Regions from separate parts of the Streptomyces sp. NPDC045026 genome, predicted to be linked through region 2. Evidence: riboswitches for the same ligand, from Rfam matches in the RefSeq annotation. Region 2 holds a riboswitch; each other region holds the start of a gene.
The links. Region 2 has a riboswitch for cyclic di-AMP ahead of AC07EJ_RS31435 (LysM peptidoglycan-binding domain-containing M23 family metallopeptidase). Riboswitches for the same ligand answer to the same signal wherever they lie in the genome.
Positions count from the first base shown of each region.

Region 1: another riboswitch for cyclic di-AMP. It lies ahead of AC07EJ_RS15240 (M23 family metallopeptidase); the one in region 2 lies ahead of AC07EJ_RS31435 (LysM peptidoglycan-binding domain-containing M23 family metallopeptidase).
Region 3: another riboswitch for cyclic di-AMP. It lies ahead of AC07EJ_RS34130 (transglycosylase SLT domain-containing protein); the one in region 2 lies ahead of AC07EJ_RS31435 (LysM peptidoglycan-binding domain-containing M23 family metallopeptidase).

Region 1 is NZ_JBWKIS010000006.1:19,508-26,787, forward strand. Features, by position in the region: gene AC07EJ_RS15230 (PrsW family intramembrane metalloprotease) at 1-1,051, shown strand, start outside; gene AC07EJ_RS15235 (aldo/keto reductase) at 1,092-2,036, opposite strand; gene AC07EJ_RS15240 (M23 family metallopeptidase) at 2,146-3,195, opposite strand; cyclic di-AMP (ydaO/yuaA leader) riboswitch at 3,207-3,352, opposite strand; gene AC07EJ_RS15245 (PP2C family protein-serine/threonine phosphatase) at 3,612-4,718, opposite strand; tRNA gene AC07EJ_RS15250 (tRNA-Met) at 4,918-4,991, shown strand; gene AC07EJ_RS15255 (tellurite resistance TerB family protein) at 5,062-5,517, opposite strand; gene mgtA (magnesium-translocating P-type ATPase) at 5,736-7,280, shown strand, end outside.
Region 2 is NZ_JBWKIS010000019.1:68,915-76,194, forward strand. Features, by position in the region: gene AC07EJ_RS31425 (DUF6126 family protein) at 1-102, shown strand, start outside; gene AC07EJ_RS31430 (tyrosine-protein phosphatase) at 129-926, opposite strand; cyclic di-AMP (ydaO/yuaA leader) riboswitch at 1,335-1,515, shown strand; gene AC07EJ_RS31435 (LysM peptidoglycan-binding domain-containing M23 family metallopeptidase) at 1,520-2,347, shown strand; gene AC07EJ_RS31440 (SGNH/GDSL hydrolase family protein) at 2,549-3,340, shown strand; gene AC07EJ_RS31445 (TetR/AcrR family transcriptional regulator) at 3,449-4,078, opposite strand; gene AC07EJ_RS31450 (APC family permease) at 4,272-5,855, shown strand; gene AC07EJ_RS31455 (nuclear transport factor 2 family protein) at 5,914-6,339, opposite strand; gene AC07EJ_RS31460 (helix-turn-helix domain-containing protein) at 6,465-7,280, shown strand, end outside; gene AC07EJ_RS31465 (acetate--CoA ligase family protein) at 7,251-7,280, opposite strand, start outside.
Region 3 is NZ_JBWKIS010000022.1:146,427-153,706, reverse strand. Features, by position in the region: gene AC07EJ_RS34150 (serine/threonine-protein kinase) at 1-1,538, opposite strand, end outside; gene AC07EJ_RS34145 (maleylpyruvate isomerase family mycothiol-dependent enzyme) at 1,836-2,657, shown strand; gene AC07EJ_RS34140 (hypothetical protein) at 2,842-3,066, shown strand; gene AC07EJ_RS34135 (MFS transporter) at 3,109-4,524, opposite strand; gene AC07EJ_RS34130 (transglycosylase SLT domain-containing protein) at 4,746-5,510, opposite strand; cyclic di-AMP (ydaO/yuaA leader) riboswitch at 5,513-5,681, opposite strand; gene AC07EJ_RS34125 (FAD-binding protein) at 6,908-7,280, shown strand, end outside.

The sequences.
Region 1 (7,280 bases), on a different contig from region 2:
CCTGCTGTTCTCCTTCGCCTGGGGCGCCTGCGCCGCCGCGCTCATCGCGATCGTCGCGAACAGCTTCGCGACGCACTGGATCGCCACCAACTCGGCCGACCCCGCGAACGCCGACACCCTCGGCGCGACGGTCATAGCGCCCATCGTCGAGGAGTCCGCGAAGGCCTGCGCGGTCCTGCTCATCTTCCTGTTCCGCAGACGGGACTTCACCGGGATCGTCGACGGCATGGTGATCGCCGGGGTCACCGCCACCGGCTTCGCGTTCACCGAGAACATCCTCTATCTGGGCAACGCCTTCGGCACCGACCAGCTCAACAGCGGCACCGGCATCGCCTCGGTGACCGCCGCCACCTTCTTCGTACGCATCGTCATGTCGCCGTTCGCGCACCCCTTGTTCACGGTGTTCACCGGCATCGGCTTCGGCGTCGCGGCCTGGACGGCGCCCGACCGCGGCCCGGTGCGGCGCGTGTTCCTGCCCCTCGCCGGGCTGCTGCTCGCGATGGGCATGCACGCCACGTGGAACGGCTCGTCGGCGTTCGGCCGCTTCGGGTTCTTCGGGGTCTACGCGCTGTTCATGATGCCCGCGTTCGGCCTGGTGACCTGGCTCGCGATCGGGACCCGTCAGCGCGAACTGCGCACGGTGCGCTCCGAGTTGCCCGCGTACGCGGCGGCCGGCTGGGTCGGCCAGGACGAGCCGTTCGCCCTCGGCTCGATGCGCGCCCGCCGCCTGGCCCGCGAGTTCGCGCAGCACCACGGCGGCAAGGAGACGGCTCGCGTCGTCGCCCAGTACCAGCAGTACGCGACCTCGCTCGCGCTCCTGCGCCACCGCGGGCGGCGCGGCCGGGCCGGCGCGGACTATGTCGTACGGGAGCGGAAGCTGCTCGACGAGCTGTGGGCGCGGCGCCACGCGGCCCGCCCCGCCCTCGCCTACGCGTCCCGCGCCACCGCACCCCCCGTGTTGTGGGTGCCGCCGATGTACGCGGGGCCGGTGTACGCGGGGCCGGCCGCCCCGTTCCCCGCGCACAGCGCGCACAACCCGTACCGCTACTGAGAACGAACGCCTGCAGGGCTTGCGTCCGGCTCCGTCCGGGTCAGGCGGACGCCTCGGTGAGCTTCGAGAGCTCCGCGTCCGTCAGCTCCAGCTCGGCCACGGCCACCAGTGCCGGCAGCTGCTCCACGGTGCGCGCGGACGCGATCGGCGCGGCCACCGTGGGGCGGGACGCGAGCCAGGCGAGGGCGACGGTCGCGACCTCGGCGCCGTGCGCCTGCGCCACCTCGTCGAGGGCCTTGAGGACCCGCAGTCCGCGCTCGGTCTGGAGGTGCTTGCCGGCGCCCTCCGCCCGCGCGCTGTCGACCTCGGCGCCCGGCCGGTACTTGCCCGTCAGGAACCCGGACGCCAGGGCGTAGTACGGGACGGCCGCGAGACCGCTGCGCGAGGCGACCTCCTGGAGCCTGCCCTCGTAGGTGTCACGCGAGACGAGGTTGTAGTGCGGCTGGAGCGCCGCGTAGCGGGCGAGGCCCTCGCGGTCGGAGAAGTCCAGGGACTCCTGGAGCCGCTCCGGGGTCAGGTTCGACGCGGCGATGGCGCGCACCTTGCCGGACGTCACCAGCTCGTCGAGCGCGGTGATGATCTCCTCGACCGGCACGGACGGGTCGTCGAAGTGCGTGTAGTAGAGGTCGATGTAGTCGGTGCCGAGGCGGCGCAGGGACTCGTCGGCGGCGGACTTGATGGTGTGCGCGGACAGGCCCTTGAAGTCGGGGTGGGCGCCGACCTTGGTGGCGATGACGACATCGGAGCGGTTGCCGCGCGCGGCCAGCCACTTGCCGATGACGGTCTCGGACTCGCCGCCCTTGTTGCCCGGGACCCACGCCGAATACGCGTCGGCCGTGTCGACGAAGTTGCCGCCGGCGGCGGTGTACGCGTCGAGCACGGCGAAGGACTGCGCCTCGTCGGCGGTCCAGCCGAACACATTGCCGCCGAGGGAGAGCGGGAACACCTCGAGGTCTGACGAGCCGAGCTTGCGAAGAGAAGTCATGACCACCCACAACACCGATGTGGATCAAGATATTCCGGGCATGCCGGACCGACAGCCCTGACGTCGGGGGGTTGCCGTCAGGACCGCCGGGGTTCGGAGGGTACGAGCCTCAGATCGTCAGGCCGTTGGAGCGCAGCCACGGAGCGGGGTCGACCCCGGTCGCCTGGCCGCCCGGGTGGACCTCCAGGTGGAGGTGCGGCCCGGTCACGTTGCCGGTGGCGCCGACGCGGCCGATGATGTCGCCGCTGGTCACCTTCTGGCCGGCGCTCACGTTGAGCGACGACTGGTGGCAGAACCAGAGCTCGGTGCCGTCCGGGAGCTCCAGGACCGTGCGGTAGCCGTAAGCGCCCGCCCAGCCGGCCTCCTTGACGGTGCCGGAATGGATCGCCTTGATCGGCGTACCCGTCGGAGCGGCGAAGTCGAGACCTGTGTGGTAGCCGGAGGACCACATCGAACCGGGCTGACCGAACGTGCCGGTGATCGTGTACGAGGCGACCGGCAGCGTGAAGCTCTTGGCGAGCTTGGCGAGGCGCTCGGCCTCGGCCTTCTTCTTCGCGGCCTCCTCCGCCTTCTTCTTCTCGGCGGCGGCCTTGGCGGTGGCGGCGTCCCGCTCCTTGGCGGCGTCGTCGGCGGCCTTCTTCGCGGCGGCCTGCTCGGCGGCTGCGGCCTCGGCCTCGGCGGCCTGGTCCTGCTGCTGCTCGGCCTGCTGCATGATGCGGGCGCGCAGGGCCTCACCGGCGGTCGTGCCCTGCTCGGCGTCCGCGGTGCTGACACCGGCTTCGGTCAGCGGGCTCGCGGAGGCGCCGGACGAGTCATCGGCGCCGTCGGATATCAGCGCGCCCACGCCGGGCAGCGACTTGGCGTCGGGCAGCGAGTCCTTGACGGCCGAGAGGTCGGGCATCGAGATGTGTACGGGGGGCTTGCCGCCCTGCGCGGTGGCGATGCCGCCCGCGCCGACGGCCGCGATCACGCCGACGCCGAGAACGGTGGAGCTGCGCGCGAGACCGCCGCGCTGCTTGGCTACGCGGTGCCTGCCGCGTACGGGGCGAATGGACTCCTCGGTGGGGTTCCACTCCTCCCAGGTCTGCTCGTCCGCCGGGCCGAAGGCTTCGTCGATCGGCGCGTAGGAGAACTCTGGGGCAGGCCGGTTTGACGCCACTGGGGCGCGCTCCTTTCCTTCCTTCTCGCCTACCGGGTTAGCTGACGGGTTCGGAGCAGGAAGGTCTCCTACCGACGCCTTCCGCAAGGAAAGACGTCCGATTCACCCCAAGTTGGTGGTTCCCCGGCTCCCTTGCGGGATTAGGCGCGTGCGCACGGAGCCATCTCTTGTGACGGCTGGGACGACCGCGCTGCGTTATCGAACGTTAATAGACACCAGGGCTCGATTCCAAGCTGTTCCGACTGATCGTTAACGCCTTTGGCCTGGACTTATCGGGGCACGAGCGGGCGGAATCGGGCGAGTTGACCGGCCGTCGGAGCGGGCCGCCCATCTGACGGTTTGTCAAATGTTATGCGCAGCGACGCCGTTCGACTACGGAAGGTGAAGGCGGCGGTCACCGCTGCTTCACTGCTGCTTCACGGCCGCCTCACCGCGAGCAGCGCCATGTCGTCCGTCGTGCCGCCCCCGGTGTGCCGGCGGACCTCGGCGGCGAGCGCGGCCAGCAGCGGATCGGGCCCGGAGAACATCCGCCCGGCGAGCCGCGCCGCCGGGTCGTAGAACGTGCCGTGCACGTCGCGCGCCTCCGAGAGGCCGTCGGTGTAGAGCAGCAGCGTCGCCCCGGACGGGAACTCCGTCTCCGAAGCGCGGTCGGGCCAGGTGCCGAGCTCGCCCATCCCGAGCGGCAGCGCGGCCTCCGGCGCCGACAGGACCTTGAGCGCCCCGTCGCCGCCCAGGAGCAGGGGTTCCGGGTGGCCGCGGTTGATGACCCGTACGAGGCCGTTGCCGTGCGGGATCTCGGCGAGCACGGCCGTGGTGAAGCCCTCGGTCTCGTCGAGGCCGTTGCGCCGCATCCCCTCCCGCGCGAGCGCCCGCTCCAGACGCTGCGCGACCGCCTCCAGGGTCGACTCCTGCTCGGCCGCCTCCCGGAAGGCGCCGATGACGACGGCCACGGCGGCCACCGCCCCCATGCCCTTCCCGCGTACGTCGCCCACGACGAGCCGTACGCCGTGCGGGGTGTCCTGCACCGCGTACAGGTCACCCCCGATGAAGGCGCCTGCCTGGGCGGCCTCGTAGCGGGCGGCGATCTCCAGGCCGCCGATGCGCTCCGCGGGCTCGGGCAGAACGGCGCGCTGGGCCGCCTCGGCGATCTGGCGCACGGAGGTGAGCTGCTCACTGCCCCGCCGCACGACGCGGTTCATGACACAGGCGAGGACGGCGACGGTCACGACCGTGACGAGTTCGGTGACGGCGTCCGTGTCGTAACTGCGGGTGTATCTGAGATGCACCCCGAGTACGACGGCGACGGTCGCGAGACCGGTCAGGAAAGTGCCACGGGGCGAGAAGAACGGGGCGGCGACCAGCGGGGCCGCGGTGAACAGGGGTACGCCGGTGAACGTCGACGGCGTGACGTAGTCGTAGATCGCCCCGACCACGATGAGGAGCACGGGCAGCAGACGGACGAGGAACCGGGCGCGGGACAGGCCCTGCTCCGTCTCTCGCCTGTGCCCTCCTCGCTGCCCCACAGCTCGTCTCCCGCCACCGTCCGCGTCGGTCCCGCGTCTGCGCACGTCATCGGGCCCCACCCCAGAGTTCCCCCCGAACAGGCGGCGGGCGACCTGGTGGGACCGACCGGGTGAAAGGGGCCCGAGGCGGCGGATCGCGGAACGCTGAGGAACCGATTCGCGTTCTGTCGCCGTAATGGCGTAGAGTCGTGTTTACCGACGCGGGGTGGAGCAGCTCGGTAGCTCGCTGGGCTCATAACCCAGAGGTCGCAGGTTCAAATCCTGTCCCCGCTACTGAAGGCCGAAGGCCCGGAACCAATGGTTCCGGGCCTTCGGTGTATCCCGTATCCCCTCACCTGTTGAATTACAGGTCGAACTCGTGCGGGGGCAGGTCGAGCATCAGGCAGGCCTCGCGGACGACGGCCTGCTCGGTCTTGTCGAAGTCACCGTCGGCGCCGCCGATGACGATGCCGATCTGGATGACCGCGCGCGCCTCGGCGGGCTTCTTCTTCGCCTTGGCGATCTCCTGGAGGACGCTGACCTTGCCGAAGGCGAAGTCGGCGGTCAGCTTGTTCAGGTTCGCGTCGAAGCGGCTCTGGAGCTGGTCCGCCGGGAAGTTCTGCAGCACCTCGTTCGTGGAGATGAGCTGGGCCACGCGGCTGCGCTCGGCCGGGTCGACCGTGCCGTCGGCCGCGGCGACCAGCGCGCACATCGCCATACTCGCGTCACGGAAGGCGCCGCTCTTCAGGTCGTTCTTCTTCGCCATCAGCTGCGTCTGCATCGTCGACGCGGACTCCTTGAAGCGATCCCACAGGGCCATGACTCTCCTCGTTCGGCCTTACTGATCTTCTACAGCGCTGTAGAAACTAGCGGCGAGCGGCAAAAGTTCCGCCCCTAAACTGAACCCCCAGAACCCACCCCCAGAACGCCTTGCACCCCTTGAAGGCCTTGCACCGCATACGGGGGAGCCTTTCGCGGTCCGATGAACGGGAGAAGACGACGGTGACGACACCCGAGAATCCGTGACGGCGCACGAGAGTGACCGACACCGCCCCGGACCCCGTCGCCGCCCCGCCCGCCGGCCGTACGACGCTCCAGCTCCTGCGCTCCCTCGACAGCGGCCCACGTGGCCTCACCGAGGCGGAGGCCGAGCGGCGCCTGGCCCGCCACGGCGAGAACGTCCTGCCAGGAACGCGCCCCCTGTCCTGGCCCCGCCTCGCCGCCCGCAGCCTGCGCGACCCGTTCACCGGCGTCCTGCTCTGCCTCGGCCTCGTCTCGGCGACCGTCGCGGCCTGGGGCACCGCCTGCGTGATCCTCGTCCTGGTCGGCGTCAGCTGCGTCCTGCGCTGTACGGGCGAGCGCCGTGCGGACAGTGCCATGGCGGGCCTGCGCGACCTGGTCGCGACGACGGCGACCGTGCTGCGCCGCCCCGGCGACGACGGAACCGCCTCACCGGCCGAACGTGAGCTCCCCGTAAGCCAGTTGGTGCCCGGCGACGTGGTGCGCCTCGGCCCCGGCGACCTGATCCCCGCCGACGTGCGCCTCCTGCGGGCGCAGGGCCTGAGCGTGCAACAGGCCGCGTTCACCGGGGAGTCGGTGCCGGTCGACAAGCGTCCGGTGGACCTGCCCGCGGACGGCGAGTCGACGCAACTGTGCTTCCAGGGCGGCAGCGTGGCGTCCGGGAGCGCGAGCGCCGTGGTGCTCGCGACGGGTGCCGGAACCCGCTTCGCAGCGGCCCACGGGACGGTGGGCGCACGGCGTGGGGCGAGCGCGTTCGAGCGGTCGGTGCACGGCATCTCCTGGACCCTGATCCGTTTCATGCTGCTGACGCCGCCGCTGGTCCTGATGGCGGGCGCCGCGCTGCGCGGCCGGGGCCTGGAGACCCTGCCGTTCGCCGTCGCGGTGGCCGTCGGGCTCACACCGGAGATGCTGCCGGTCATCGTCACGACGGCGCTCGCCCGCGGCTCGGCGCTGCTCGCCCGTACCCACGGCGTCATCGTCAGACGGCTCCCCGCGCTGCACGACATCGGCGCCGTCGACATCCTGTGCGTCGACAAGACAGGCACCCTCACCCAGGACCGTCCGGCCGTCGACCTGGCCCGCACCGACCCCGACGCGCTGCACTGGGCGGCCGTCTCCGCCTGGTGGACGCTCCAGCTCGCCGACCTGCCGGCCCCGGACGCGCTCGACGAGGCGCTCATCGCGCATGCGGACGCGGCCTTCACCGACGCGTACGACGGGATCACCGCCCTGCCCTTCGACTCCGTACGGCGCCTCGCCACCGTCGTCGTCCGGCTGCCCGGCACGCCCGGCACGGTCACGCTCGCCGTCAAGGGCTCCGCGGAGAACGTCCTGGAGCGGTGCGCCCTCGACGAAACGGAACGCGCGAGTCTGCTCGCCCGAGCGGCGGCGCTGTCCGGCGACGGGCTGCGGCTCCTCGCGGTGGCGACCGCCGAACGCCCCGCCCGGCACCGCGCGTACAGCACCGCCGACGAACACGGCCTCGCCTTCACGGGCTTCGTCACCTTCACCGACGCCCTCGTGCCGACCGCAGCGCAGGCCCTGCGCGACCTCGGCGAGCGC
Region 2 (7,280 bases):
CCCCGCGGCATCTGGGTGCGCCTGCTCGTCTACGTCTTCGCCGGGCACCTCGTCGCGGGCTTCATCTATCTGCTGTTCACGCTGGGGGCGTCGCGCGGGTGACGCGCCCAGCGTGGGGCCGCTGAGCCTCAGTCGAGGAGGCGCTCGCGCAGCCGGTCGCGCTGGGCGGGGGACAGCTTGAGGCCTTCCTCCAGGTAGCGGTCGGTCGAGCCCCAGGTCTGCACGACCTGCTCGAAGGCGGCCGCCAGATACGTGGCGCGGGCGTCGAACAGGGGGCTCAGCAGCTCCATGACCTCGGGGGACATCGCGTCCTTCGAGGTGCTGCTGCGGTGCACCTTGTAGCGGCGGTGCGTGGCGTTTGACTCCAGGTAGTCCGCCTCGATGGCGTCGCGCTCCACACCCACGGCCAGGAGCGTGACCGCTATCGAGAGGCCCGCGCGGTCCTTGCCGGCCGCGCAGTGCATGAGTGCGGGCACGCTGTCCTCGGCGATGGCGTGCAGGACCTGGCTGTGCTCGGCGGTGCGCTCCGTGATGATCGCCCGGTACGACTCGATCATGCGGTTCGCGGCCTGGCCTTCGGACAGGGCGGCGCGCAGCTCGTCGAGGTGGCCGTCGCGCACCATCTGCCAGAACTCGGCGCCGTCCGCCGGGTCGGTCAGCGGCAGATTCACGTTCCGCACGCCGGGCAGCGTGACGTCGGGCCCTTCGAGGCGCTGGTCGGCGGCGTTACGGAAGTCGAAGATCGTGTGCAGCCCGAGCGAGGAGAGGAACGCGGCGTCCTCGTCCGTGGCGTGCGCGAGGTGACCACTGCGGAACAGCACGCCCTGCTTCACCCGACGGCCGTCCACGGTCGGGAGACCACCCACATCGCGGAAGTTGCGCACTCCGGCCAACTCGGGCTCGGTGGACGGGACCTGCTGCGTCACGGGGGCTCCTCCCGGTCGGCCGCGGCGCTGCTCGCCTGCGGGCGCCTTCGACGATACGACATGGCTGCCAGGGGCAACCATGTGAGAGGGCGGCTGGCGATTGCGCGTCGAATGTCCTGAATGGGGGGTATGTGGGCATACGCGAGTTACGGGGTAACTGTTCCTGAAATCGGGGCAGATGGTGGGCGTTGCGTGAGCAGGGTCATAGCGGTGACCGTGCGTGGCGGCCGGGCCGGGAGAATTTCCCGCAGGTATCGCAGTTGCAAAGATCGTGAATAGACGGAGTGTGACGGATTTTTCCGGAAAGGGTCATTTAAGGATCAAGAACCGGAATGCCCAAGGGGATTCGCGCCTTGTCCCCGCGCTCCCCGCTCGCTTACGTTCGGCGCAATCCGGACGGACCGCCTCATCCTGCCGCCGCCCGGAATCCGCACTTCGATCCGTGCTCGGCAGGAGCGGGGGACCCAGGTAGATCGCCGTTTCCGGGACACCGGGCACGGCTCGGGGTGAAGCCGCGCCCGAAAGGCGCGCGGCCGGGCAGCTCCAGCCCGAACCCGACAGCTCACCTCGCAGGCGACGGAGAGGAATCCCCCATGCCCGCGAAGGGTAAGCACCGCCGTCCCAAGTCCCAGCGCTTCGCGCGCTCGATCGCCGTGGCCGGAGTGGGCGGCGTCGCGCTCGCGCTGCCGCTGATGGGTGCCACCGGTGCCCACGCCGCGACCCCCGCTGCCGCCCACTCGGTCGCACAGGCCGCCGCCGCTCCTGCCGCGGCCAAGACCTATGCCGTGAAGGACGGGGACACCCTTTCGAAGATCGCCGACGCTCAGCACGTCAGCGGCGGCTGGAAGAAGCTCTACTCCGACAACCGCTCGGTCATCGGCGGCGACCCGTCCTCGATCCGTCCGGGCCTGAAGCTGACGATCGGCCAGCAGGCCGCGGCACCCGCCGCGAAGTCCCCGGCCACCGCCACGCAGGCCGCCGCGCCCAAGACCGCGGCGGCGACCACCACCGGTGCCGGCTACACGCTGCCCGTCCAGGGCGCCTCCATCGGCACGGCGTACAAGACCGCAGGCGCCATGTGGTCCAGCGGCTACCACACCGGTGTCGACTTCGTGGTCCCGACGGGCACCTCGATCAAGGCCATCGCCGCGGGCACCGTCGTGTCGGCCGGCCTTGACGGCGCGTACGGCAACGAGGTCGTCATTCAGCACGCCGACGGCAAGTTCTCGCAGTACGCCCACATGTCGTCCCTCTCCGTCTCGTCCGGACAGGCCGTGACCGAGGGTCAGCAGATCGGCCTCTCCGGCGCGACCGGCAACGTCACGGGACCGCACCTGCACTTCGAGATCCGCACCACCGCGAGCTACGGCTCGGACGTGGACCCGGCCGCGTACCTCCGTGGGCACGGGGTCTCGCTCTGACCTCCATGGCATGACATGAAGGGGCGGGTCCGGTTCCGGGGCCGCCCCTTTGTCGTGTTCCTGCGTCGTGCCCATGCGCCGTATCCCCGACCCCCGTCGTATTCCTGAAATCGCGAAACTGACCGGGTGGGCTATATCACCACCCGTCAACCCCTTCTTACGGTCGCGTAGGTCACATCGCAGGGTGAAAGATGTGTGGTCGTGGCAAACGAATCGAGATCACTCAGCGGCGGCACGATTCGGTCCTACGCGGCGGTGGGGGACAGCTTCACCGAAGGCGTCGGGGACCCCGGTCCCGACGGGGCCTTCGTGGGCTGGGCCGACCGTCTCGCCGTCCTCCTGGACGACCGGACCCCCGAGCACTCCTTCCGGTACGCGAACCTCGCCGTGCGCGGCAAGCTCCTCGACCAGATCGTGGAGGACCAGCTCCCGCGCGCCGTCGAACTCGCCCCGGACCTGGTGACCTTCGCCGCCGGCGGCAACGACATCATCCGTCCCGGCACCGACCCCGACGACGTGGCGGAGCGCTTCGAGAAGGCCGTGGCCAAGCTGACCTCCGCCGTCGGCACGGTCATGGTGACCACCGGCTTCGACACCCGGGACGTGCCGGTCCTCAAGCATCTGCGCGGCAAGATCGCGACGTACAACGGGCATGTGCGCGCGGTCGCCGACCGCTACGGCTGCCCGGTGCTCGACCTGTGGTCCCTCAAGACCGTCCAGGACCGCCGTGCCTGGGACGACGATCGGCTCCACCTCTCGCCCGAGGGGCACACGCGGGTGGCGCTGCGGGCCGGGCAGGCGCTCGGCGTCGAGGTGCCGGCGGACCCGGACCAGCCGTGGCCGGTGCAGCCGCCGCGCGGCACGCTGGAAGTGCGGCGCGACGACATCCACTGGGCGCGGGAATTCCTGGTGCCGTGGATCGGCCGACGGCTGCGCGGCGAGTCGTCCGGGGATCACGTGGCGGCGAAGCGGCCGGATCTGCTGCCGCTCTGACGGGAGCCGGGCGTGTGATGGGGGAGCTTGCCCTTGGGGGGCGGCTCCCCCGCGTCATTTCTGCGCGGTCACCCCGGGCTCCCGTCGGAGCCCGACGTCGCGGTGCCGTCAGCCCGACGTCGCCGCCGTAGCCGTCAGGTCCGACCGCTCGAGCCCCAACTCCCGGGCCAGCGCGTCGTCGACCCACTCCTGCATGCGGGCCCGCGAGACCGTCCCCGTATAGGCGGTCATCTGCACCGCGAGACCGTCGAGGAGCGCCGTCAGGCGCAGCGCGGCGCCCGCCGGGTCCGGGCAGCGGAACTCGCCGGCCGCCACGCCCTCCGCGACGACCTCGGTGAGCGCCGCCTTCCACTGCTTGTCCAGGTCGCGGGTGACCTCCCGCAGCGCGGGCTCACGCAGCGCCGCGGACCAGCCCTCGATCCACAGCCGCCAGCCCTTGGCCTGTCCGGTCGGCGCGTACCACCGCACGGCCGAGCGCAGCCGGCGCAGCGCCGTCGTGCGCTTGCCGAGCAGCTTGCGCAGATGTGCCAGGTCGCCCTCGGCGGCATGCGCGAACGCGGCAGCGACGAGCTTTTCCTTCGTCGAGAAGTGGTACAGAACCAGCGCGTTGCTCACCCCGAGCGCTGCGGCGACGTCGGCGATGCGCACGGCTGCCACGCCCCGCGCCTCGATCTGCTCGATGGCGGCCCGCAGCAACTCTTCGCGCCGCTCGGCCACGCTCAACCGCACTCTTGCCACGCGGTAACACTACACACGGGCACCGACGTCCGGCGCCGCGCGGCGAAGGCCGTGCGAACGGCTCGTGCATGACTCTTGACAGCGCCCAGTGGCGCCCGCCACAGTCTCGCTTACTGACTGGCCGTTCAGTCAATAGGCCGTCCTGAGAACAACCGTCACGCCCCGTGCCCCGCATTGCAGCAGGAGTTTCCCCGTGACCCAAGCGCCGCCGAAGCCGCCGAAACCGCCCGTCGAGCCATCCGAGTCGTCCGAGCCGTCCACAGGCGCACCCGACCTGTCCGAGGGATGGGGTGAACAGCGCTCCAGGCTCAAGAAGGACCTGCGCAGGCTGGACGTCCTGTTCTTCCTGATCTGCACCCTGGTCGGCCTCGACACGATCGGCTCCGTGGCCGCGCAGGGTCCGCAGGGCCTGACCTGGATGGCGATCCTCGCCCTCGCGTTCTTCCTCCCGTACGGACTGCTCGTGGCCGAACTCGGCTCGGCCTTCCCCGTGCAGGGCGGACCCTACGTGTGGACGCGCCTGGCGTTCGGGCGGCTCGTCGCCGGGGTGAACCAGCTCCTGTACTGGATCTCCAACCCCGTCTGGGTGGGCGGCAGTCTGTGCATCATCGCGCTCACCACGTGGGAGGAGTTCTTCACCCCGCTGCCGGGGCTCTGGAAGTACGCGGCCGGGCTCGTCTTCATCTGGGGCGGTGCGCTGGCCGTCGTACAGTCCGTGCGGATCGGCAAGTGGGTGCCCATCGCGGGCGCCGTCGCCCGGATCGTGCTCCTCGGGTTCTTCCTGGTCTCCGTGGTGGTGTTCGCCTTCGAGCACGGCGTGCACGCGCTGCCCACGGGTGAGTTCGTCCCGACGTACGCCGGTTTCGTGGCGCTGGTCCCGGTCCTGATCTTCAACTACGTAGGCTTCGAACTGCCCAGCTCCGCGGCCGAGGAGATGACGAATCCGCGGCGCGACATCCCCCTGTCGATCCTGCGCTCCGGCTTCGCGGCGGTGCTCCTCTACGGCGGCCCGATCCTCGGCATCCTCTTCGTACTGCCCAGCCACGAGATCGGCAGCCTCGGCGGCTTCATCGACGCCTGCAAGGCCGTGTTCACGGTCTACGGCGGGTCGATCGCGGCCGACGGCGCGGTCACGCTCACCGGACTCGGCTCCGTGTTCGGCGGGGTCGCCGCGGCGGGCCTGATCATCGGCCTGCTCACCTCGGGCGTCACCTGGGCCATGGGCGCTCACCGCGCGCAGGCCGTAGCCTGCGCGGACGGAGCGGGTCCGGCGTGGCTCGGCCGCATCTCCGAGAAGCACGGGACGCCGGTGCGGGTGAACCTCCTCTCCGCGGTGCTCGGCTCGATCCTCTTCGTGGTCGCCCTCAACCTCACGGGGGGAAACGGCGAGAAGTACTTCGCGGCGGGCCTCGGTCTGACGATCTGCACCACCTTCATCTCGTACGTCATCACGTTCCCCAGCCTCGCCGTGCTGCGCCGCAAGTACCCGGACACACCGCGCCCGTACGCCGTCCCGGGCGGACGCGTGGGCGCCTGGGTCGTGAGCATCCTCGCCACCGGGTTCGTGGCGTTCACCGTGATCGTGCTGATCTGGCCGGGCTTCGGGGTCGGCTGGTTCGGCTCGGCGGGCAGCGCGGCGGACTCGCTGCCGGAGTCGTTCGCCGGCCAGCGCACGCAGTACACACTGAGCCAGGTGGTGCCCCTGTTGCTCTTCGTCGGCATCGGGCTCGTCTTCTACGCGATGGGCGCGAGGACGCGCAGGCGGGTGGGCAAGTAGCCGCTCACGCCGCGTTGGAGGGCCTTCCCCCGTAGTCGGGGGAAGGCCCTCCTGCGTGTCAGACCCCGACGAACTGGTAGTCGCGCACGATGCGGCCGTCCTCCGCGACGACGACGAACTCCAGTCCACCGCCCGTCACTTCACCGCTCCGCGTGAGCACCGACTCCCAGCGGAACGTGACGACGTCGTTCAACTGCTGGGCGTGTGCGGCCGTCGCCCTGAACGTGTACTCGCCGGATGCCACGAACTCCTCGTGGGCCCGCGCCACCCGTGCCTCCAGCTCGTCGTGACCGCGCGCCTCCAGCGAGGCCGTGGAAAATCCGAGGCGTACGGCCGTCTCCTGCAACTCCTGCGGCGGCAGCAGGGCGTGCACGCCGTCCGGGGACCACAGGGCGTGCACCGCCTTGCGGCGCAGTTCGGGGTCCCGCTCGTTCCAGACGGCCGCGTACCGGCCGGCCAGCTCCTGTGCGTCGATGTGCGGCATGGACTCGCTCTCTCCCTGTCCCTGATGGCTGTCTGTGCTGTGAGCACTCTGCGCGGAGGCGTGCGGCGCGACAATTCCCCGCAGGGAATGGCACGTTGGCCTGGCTGTCGGGTAGACACGGTCGGGTGACGACGCAGGCGGAACCGGCTGGGGCAGGGACAAGGGCACGGCCCGCGGACAGGGCGGCGCGGGACGGGCTCGGTGACGCGTTACGTGAGTGGCGCGTGCGGCGGCGCGTCAGCCAGCTGGAGCTGGCCACGCGCGCGGGAACCACGCAGCGGCATGTCAGCTTCGTGGAGAGCGGCCGTTCGGTGCCGGGCCGCGCCATGGTCGTACGCCTGGCGGAGGCGCTGAAGGTGCCGCTCAGGGAGCGCAACGCCCTTCTCCTTGCAGCCGGTTACGCGCCTGCGTACCAGGAGTCGCACTTCGGGGGCCCGCAGCTGTCCGCCGTCCGTACGGCGCTGGAGCGCATCATGGAGGCGCATCTGCCGTATCCGGCGGTCATCATCGACCGGCGCGGGGATCTCGTCTCGCGCAACGCGGCCTTCGACGCGCTCACCGAAGGGGTCGACCCCGCGCTGCTCTCGGCGCCGGTGAACATCGCGCGCGTGCTGCTGCATCCGCGCGGCCTCGCGCCGCGGATCGTGAACCTGGACGAGTGGGCCTGGCACGTCATCGACGGTCTGCACGACGAGTCCGTCCGCAATTCCAACCGAGCTCTTTCGGGGCTGGTCGCCGCACTGGAGGACATGGTGCCGGACCGGCCCCGACAGGCCGGTCCGGACTACCTCGGTTTCGCCGTCCCGCTGCGGCTGCGTACGGAACGCGGTGAGTTGCGCCTCCTGAGCACGCTCACCCACTTCGGGACGGCGGTCGACGTCACGCTCGCCGAGCTGAAACTGGAGGCGTTCCTACCGCTCGACCAGGAGACCGCCGTCCTC
Region 3 (7,280 bases), on a different contig from region 2:
TGCTCCGTCTGGCCTTTGGTGAGGCTGCGGCACTCGTCGAGATCCGCGCCCGGCTCGCCGAAGATCATGGTGAAGACGCTGGTGTCGCTGTCCAGCGCGCAGCCGTCGTCCTTCGCGCAGGTGAAACGGATGTCCCCCGCGCGGTCCTTGCGCTGGAACGGTTCCCTGAAGCTCAGTGAGTCCTTCGCGTCCAGCCACTGCCCGGAGTGGGGCTCGCCCCGCACCCGCCCGGCCGTGGTGGGGGTGTCGCCCGCCGTGGCCCCCGTCTTGTCCGTTTCCTCGTCGGCTCCGGTGCCGTCTGCCCCCGACGCCTTCCCCGCTCCCTGGGCCGACGCCGATGCCGACGCCGACGCGCTCTTCGAGCCCTTTGGATCGGCCCCTGCCGACGTGCCCGTACGATCCGAGCCCGTGTCCGCCCGGTCGCGGAACGCGCCCGTCGCGTCCATGACCGTCCACGCCAGAACCGAGAGGACCACCACGGCCGCCGTCACGGCCACGCCCACGGCCAGCCTGGCCCCGCGTCTTCGTGACGCCGCCTCGCCCGAGCCCGTCGGCGCCGCCCATGGGTCGCGCGCCTGCCACGGCTGCGCGGCGTCCAACGGCAGCGTGTGTACCGGCGTCGGGACGGGCACCGGCGGCGGCACCGTCACCTCCGGCCCCATGACCTCGCGCCAGACGGTCGGCCCCGCGCCCGCGTCGGCATCCTCGCCCAGCTGCTGCCGGCACCACTCCACGACCTCGGCGAGGGTGGCTCGTTCCGCCGGATCGGCGGCCAGGCAGCGGGCGATCAGCGGACGGAGTCGAGCGGGCAGCAGCGACAGATCGGGCTCGGAGTGCACGATCCGGTACAGCACGCTGACCGCGGGACCATCCCCGTACAGCGGCTCACCGAGGGCCGCGAACGCCGCGGTCTGGCCGAGCGCGAACACGTCGGTCGCCGCCGTGACCTCGCCCGCGGAGGCCTGCTCGGGAGCCATGAACTGGGGTGTGCCGACGGTGGACCCGGTGGCGGTGTACGAACTGACGCCCGCGGCCAGCGAGATACCGAAGTCGATCACGCGCGGTCCGTCGGACGCGAGCAGGACGTTCGACGGCTTCAGGTCGCGGTGCACGATCCCCGCGCCGTGGATGGCCTGGAGCGCCTCGGCGACTCCGGCCATCAGCCACAGCACCGCGGGCACCGGCAGCCCTCCGCCCCGGCCGACGGCTTCCGCCAGCGAGGGTCCGGGAACGTACAGCGTGGCCAGCCAGGGCGGTGCGCCGTCTGCGTCGCCGTCGATCAGCTCCGCGGTGTACGCGCCCTTGACCCGCCGGGCGGCCTCCATCTCCCGGCGGAAACGCCGCCGGAAGTCGGGGTCGTCGGCCAGTTCGGGCCGGACGACCTTGATCGCCACGGGTCGGCCGCCCTGCGTATGTGACAGATAGACCCGTCCCATGCCGCCTGCGCCGAGCCGCGCGGCCAGCCGGTAACCGGCCACCACGGCCGGATCGTCCGCCTGCAGCGGCTCGAACACCTCATGCGCGTCGCACGTCGCCACTCGTCACCCCCCTGATCCCCGGGATCACCTGATCCCGGATCCCCTGGCCTTCTGGCCCCCTGGCCCCCTGGTCAACAAGCGAGTTGCTGCTGACCGACGGCAGTAGCCTAAGCCGTCCCCGCCCCTGGGGGATCTACCTGTCGCGGTGGCTTTCGGCTCGCACGCCCGGGGTGCGGCTGGCTCATTCACGTCGAGGTCGCCAAATGTCGTCGACGGTTCCGGGAACGTAGCGGGAACGTAGTCGGAGCCGCCGCCACTGGACAGATGTGCGGAGCTGGTCCACTCTTCTCGTCCGTGATCACCCCTTCCCAATCCCCTGAGCCCAGCGCGGGCGCCCGCTCGCGGCAGTTCGAAGCCATCGCCGCCGTGGCGGAGCAGACGGCCGCCCTGCTGCGGTCGTGCGCGGACACCGCGGTGCCCATCCCTGGTGCGCAGTGGACCGTCGGCGAGGCCGCCGCCCACCTGATGGTGGCCAACGAGCTGATGGTCGGCCTCGCCGAGGGCCGCCAACTGCCGTACGGCGACGGCACCCCGGAGAGCCTCGCCGAGGCCAACGCCGCCTCCCTCGCCGCCTTCACCGAGCGCGACGGCGCCGTGCTGGCGGACGGCATCGTCCGTCACGCTCAGGCGTTCAACGAGGCGGCCTGTCTGCGCCCCGCGGACGAACCGACGCTCACCCCGCTGGGCCCCATGGACCTGGCGACCCTCGGCTCGTACCTGCTGACCCACATACTCGGCCACGGCTACGACATCGCCGTCGCGTTGCGCCGTCCCCACATGGTCGACCGTGAACGCGTCGAACTGACCCTGCCGTTCCTCACCTTGGCGATGCCCCGGGTCGTCGACAAACGGGCCGCGGCCGGCCATGACGGCTGCTACGAGCTGCGCGTGCGCGGCGGCTCCCGCTTCGCGGTGACCTTCGCCGACGGCGTCGCGACCGTGAGCGCCGAGCCACCGCGCCGTCCTGACTGCACGATCGAGGCCGAGCCGGTCACGTTCTTCCTGCTGGCGCTGGGCCGGTGCAGCCCGACGCGGGCCATCGCGCGCGGCAAGATCCTCGCTTGGGGGCGCAAGCCCTGGCGCGCCCCGGGCTTCCCCACCCTGTTCAGGGCGCCGTAGCGGGTGCCCGTGCCCGTACGGGAGTCGCTGCGGCGGCACCGCCCGTTTTTGTTGCTCAGGTCTTACTCAACTCTCTTCATCCCAGGCCGGATCACAGCGATGATCACTCCAACGAAGACATCGAGTGGCGAAGCGTGGACCGACCGCCGCCCGGTCGCCGAAGCGCAATCATGGGGGAGCGGAAATGGCGAAAGCAGTGCGGGCCTCGTTGGGGGAGATGTGGATCACATGCCAGGTCTGCAAGAGCGATCTCTTCCGTGAGCGAGGCGTCAAGCTCAACAGCACTGGTGGGGAGCTGTTCAATCTGGCCTGGGCCGATGAGACCGCGACGGGGCTGATCTGCTGGCGATGCGGCTTCGTGCACCTCTTCGTGAATCGAGAGATCCAGTTGCACCGCGTCAAGGACTGAGCGATGACTGACGTGCCGGCCATGCCGTGGCTCGCCGGCCAGTCAGTCGGTGGCGTGGCGGGGTGCCTTCTGCGGGATCGGGATGCAGAAGAGCGCAAGGGCGGCGGCCGTCAGGTACGCGGCCGCACCGATGGCCATGCTCGTCCGCAGCCCGGCGGTGAAGTTGCCCGCGGCGGCCAGCAGGGAGCCTCCCAGCGCGACGCCTGCGGCACTGCCAATCTGGCGGGTGGTGTTGAACAGGGCGGAGGCGGTGCCGGAGAACTCGTCCGGGGCGGCGGCCATCACGGTGGTGGTTGACCCGGTGAGGGCGAAGGACGTCCCGAAGCCCGCCGCCATCATCGGCGCGACGAGCAGTGCGTAGTCCGGGTTCGGTCCGGCCGCGGCCCAGCCGGCCAGGCCTGCCGCTCCGAGGAGCATGCCGGTGACCACAAGCGGGCGGTGTCCCGTGCGGCGTGCCAGTCGCCCGGACAGGACGGAGGCGAACATCGTCATCGCCACCGCCGGGAAGAGGGCGAGCCCGGTGCGCAGCGCGGTCAGGCCGCGCTGATGCTGGAAGTACAGACTGGCGGTGAAGACCATGCCGTAGAAGGCGAAGTTGAACAGCATGCCGATGGTCGCTGCCCCGCTCATCGGGCGGGAGCGCAGTAGACGCAGGGGCAGCACGGGGGTGCGGGCCAGGTGCTCGCGCAGGACGAACGCGGCGGCTGCCAGCACGCACAGGCCGGCCCCGGTCAGGATCAGTGGGTCCGCCCAGCCGCGTCGTCCGGCCTCGTTGAGTACGGCGGTCAGCAGGGCCACCATCGCGATGATCGCGCACTGGGCCGGCCAGTCCACGGGGCGGTCCGTCCGCCGGACCGAAGCGGGCACGCGGCGCAGCGTGAGCAGCAGGCAGGCGCATCCGACGGGCAGGTTGATGAAGAACACCCAGCGCCAGCCCACGGTCGTGACCAGGAGACCGCCCAGGAGGGGGCCGGCGGAGGCGGCGATGCCTGCCATGGAGCCCCACAGGCCGAAGGCCCGGGAGCGCTCGACGGGTGAGGGGTACGCCTCTTGGAGGAGAGCGAGGGAGGGGGGCACGATCAGCGCCGCACCGAGTCCTTCCAGCAGCCGGGCGGCGACCAGAGTCCCGGTGCTCGGGGCCAGCCCGCAGCCCGCCGAGGCGACGGTGAACACCGCTACCCCGGTGCAGAAGATCCGGCGGTTGCCCAGCCGGTCCCCGAGCGCACCGCCGGTGAGCAGCAGGCCGGCGAAGATCAGGGTGTAGCTGTTGGTGATCCACTGGATCCCGGTCAGTGAGGTCGACAGGTCCCGCCCCATCACCGGAACGGCGACGTTGATGACGGTCACGTCCAGGATGACCATGAAGTAGCCCGCGCAGACCGCGAGCAGCGGGGCCAGGGGCCGGCCCGAAGCCGCAGACCTGTCCGGTCCACAGCCCTGAGGGCCGCCGCTACGCATCATGGCGACACGTTATTTCAGGAACGCGCCTCCCTCGGCAGCCCACGGCCGTGTCAAGCTCTCACGCTGAACCGCTTCGTCAGGAGTGCGATTCGGGACGGCCGCGGGGCCGGGCCACCCTGGCCCGTGGGGTCAGGCATCGCCCGGCCCCTGCCAGGGTGGCCTCGCCTCGCCTCGCCTTGCTGCGTCCGTCAGGAGATTCGGACGAGGTGGGATGCGGTCTAGTACGGGCCGTTCACGTTGTCGATCGAGCCGTACCGGGCGGCCGCGTAGTGGCAGGCAGCGGTGATGTTGGCGACCGGGTCGTAGCTGTCCATCGACGTGCCGGGCACGTGGTAGGCGGCGAACGTGGGGGCGATGACCTGCAGGAGTCCCTTGGACGGGGTTCCGGCGAGAGCGTTGGAGTCCCAGTTGTTGATGGCCATCGGGTTGCCGGAGGACTCGCGCATGACGTTGCGGTGGATGCCCTCGTAGGAGCCGGGGATGCCATGCTGGGCCATGATGTCGAGCGACTCCTTGATCCAGCCGTCGAGGTCGTTCGTGTAGGACTTCTTCGCCGGGGCGACGGCGGGCTTGGCGGTGAGCGTGGTCGTGCGCTCGGAGCGGTCCGCCCGCTCGGCGGACGCCCTGGCGGCGGCCGGCTTCTGCGCGGACTCGGCCGGGCCCTTCTTGCCGAGGGTGAGCTTGACGCCGGGGTGGATCAGCTTCGGGTCGTCGCCGAGGACGCTGCGGTTGTCGTCGTACAGCTTCTTCCACCCGCCGCTCAGGGAGTGGTCTCGGGCGATCTTGGAGAGGGAGTCTCCCGCGACGACGACGTAGCTCGTCTGGGCCGCGGCGGGCTTGGCCGCCGTGTCGGCCTGCGCCGCGCTGGCGGCGGTCGCGCCGAGCAGCGGGAGAACGAGCACAGCCCCGCCCGTGCCTGCTGCGGCGAGGCCCCGGGTGAGCGAGCTGGACTTGGGGCGGCGGTGCTTTCCCTGTGCAGCCATGACGAATTCCTCTCCGTCGCCTACGAGGTGAGCTGTCGGGTTCGGACGGGAGACGTCCGGCCGCACTGTGAATGCGACTTCACCCCGAGCCGTTCCGGAATCCGGATCAGCGACTTACCTGGGTTCCCCGCTCCTGCCGTGCGTGCGTGAGTGAGTGGGAGTTTCCGGACAGCGGCAGGATTCGGCGTTCCATCCGGATTGGCCGTGACGTTAGGCGAGAAAGCCCGGACGGAACAAGACCAAAATTTGAATAGGGAATGCGCGAGGTCGGTTCCTGGCGGCCGGAACACTGCGCCCTCTTTGATCGAAAAGCCCAACTCTCTTTGCGTGGAACGGAAGTCCGCTCGGCCGGCCCCGGGGGCCAAGGTGGTCGGCGTGACCCATTTCACTGAATGGGATGCGGGTTGGAATGCGGCTCGACGGAGATGCCGGAGCGTGATGTTTCGCGTGAATGCCGGGCAATGCGGTCAGTCTTTGTATATGTCGTTAATAATGCGAAGAAGTATCATTCATGCGCAAACATGGACATATCGAGGAGTGGGCATTTCGTGTCAAACTGGACATATGTCCATCAATGCTGGCCTGGCCGCGTCCGGACCTTCCTCTGCACGCACCGTTGAGGCACTCGCTGCGGCCGATGGTCGGCAGGCCCTCTCGGGTCAGTGGAATGTGGAGTTCCTAGTTCCTGCTCGAGTGCATCCCGGATGGCGCGATTCGTCGACGGCTGGGTGGCGCCTGGTGATTCCTCGACCGTGAGCTGATGCCCGGCGTTCCCAAGTGGTCGGGTCCATTGGGCGGCCTTGCCGGCGGGCGAGTTGAGTTCTCTGCGGACAGGTCAACGATGGTCACAGGGCTAAAGATTGATGGTCCAACCGCCAGTCCCGAAGGCGAAGGACGCCTCGAATCAGGGTCTTGGCAGTTCCGTCGAGACCGATCCCGATAGTGACGGGACGTCAATTAGGGACCGGAACGCACCATCGGATAATTCAATTGATCCCACTCACTGAAACGCGAGAGGGAGCGGGAGCGTCACTATCGACGGCTCGCTCACGGCCTTCCTCGTCGCCGTGCTCAGCGGCCGGCTTCCCGTCCCGCTCAACAGAGCCTGACCGAAGGCACGCCGCCGTACCTGCCAGGGCGCACTGCCGGCAATCCCACCCATCGGGAAAGCGCCATGGCCGTCGTCCTGCCTCCGGCCCATACTCGTCTCCCGCCGGCTGACAGGGGCGGGGCGGCACCGACGTGCTGATCCCCGTCCACCACGAGGACACGCACGCGCGCACGGCCGCCGACTGGCGCATCGTCACCCGCGCCGTTCACCTGCTCTGGTACGAGCGCCGTGCCTTCCCGGCTGCCGGCGCACAACCACCGGCAACCCACCACATCCAAGGGACGAGATGCCGAACACGCAGAACAGCACCACGCAGAACACGACCACACAGAACAGATGGGACCAGGAGTGCGACGTCCTGGTGGCCGGTTCCGGCGGTGGCGCGCTCACCGGCGCGTACAGCGCGGCGGTCCGTGGACTGGACACCCTGGTCATCGAGAAGACCGGCTACTTCGGCGGCACCACCGCCTACGCAGGCGCCGGCCTGTGGCTGCCGGGCAATCAGGCCCAGGAGCGGGGCGGTGTGGCGGATTCCGCCGACCTTGGTCGCGCGTACTTCCGTGGGGTGGTGGGCGACGCCACCCCGCATGAGCTGCAGGACGCCTACCTCGACCACGCCGGAGAGACGGTCGCCTTCCTCGAGGGCAACGCGCACGTGC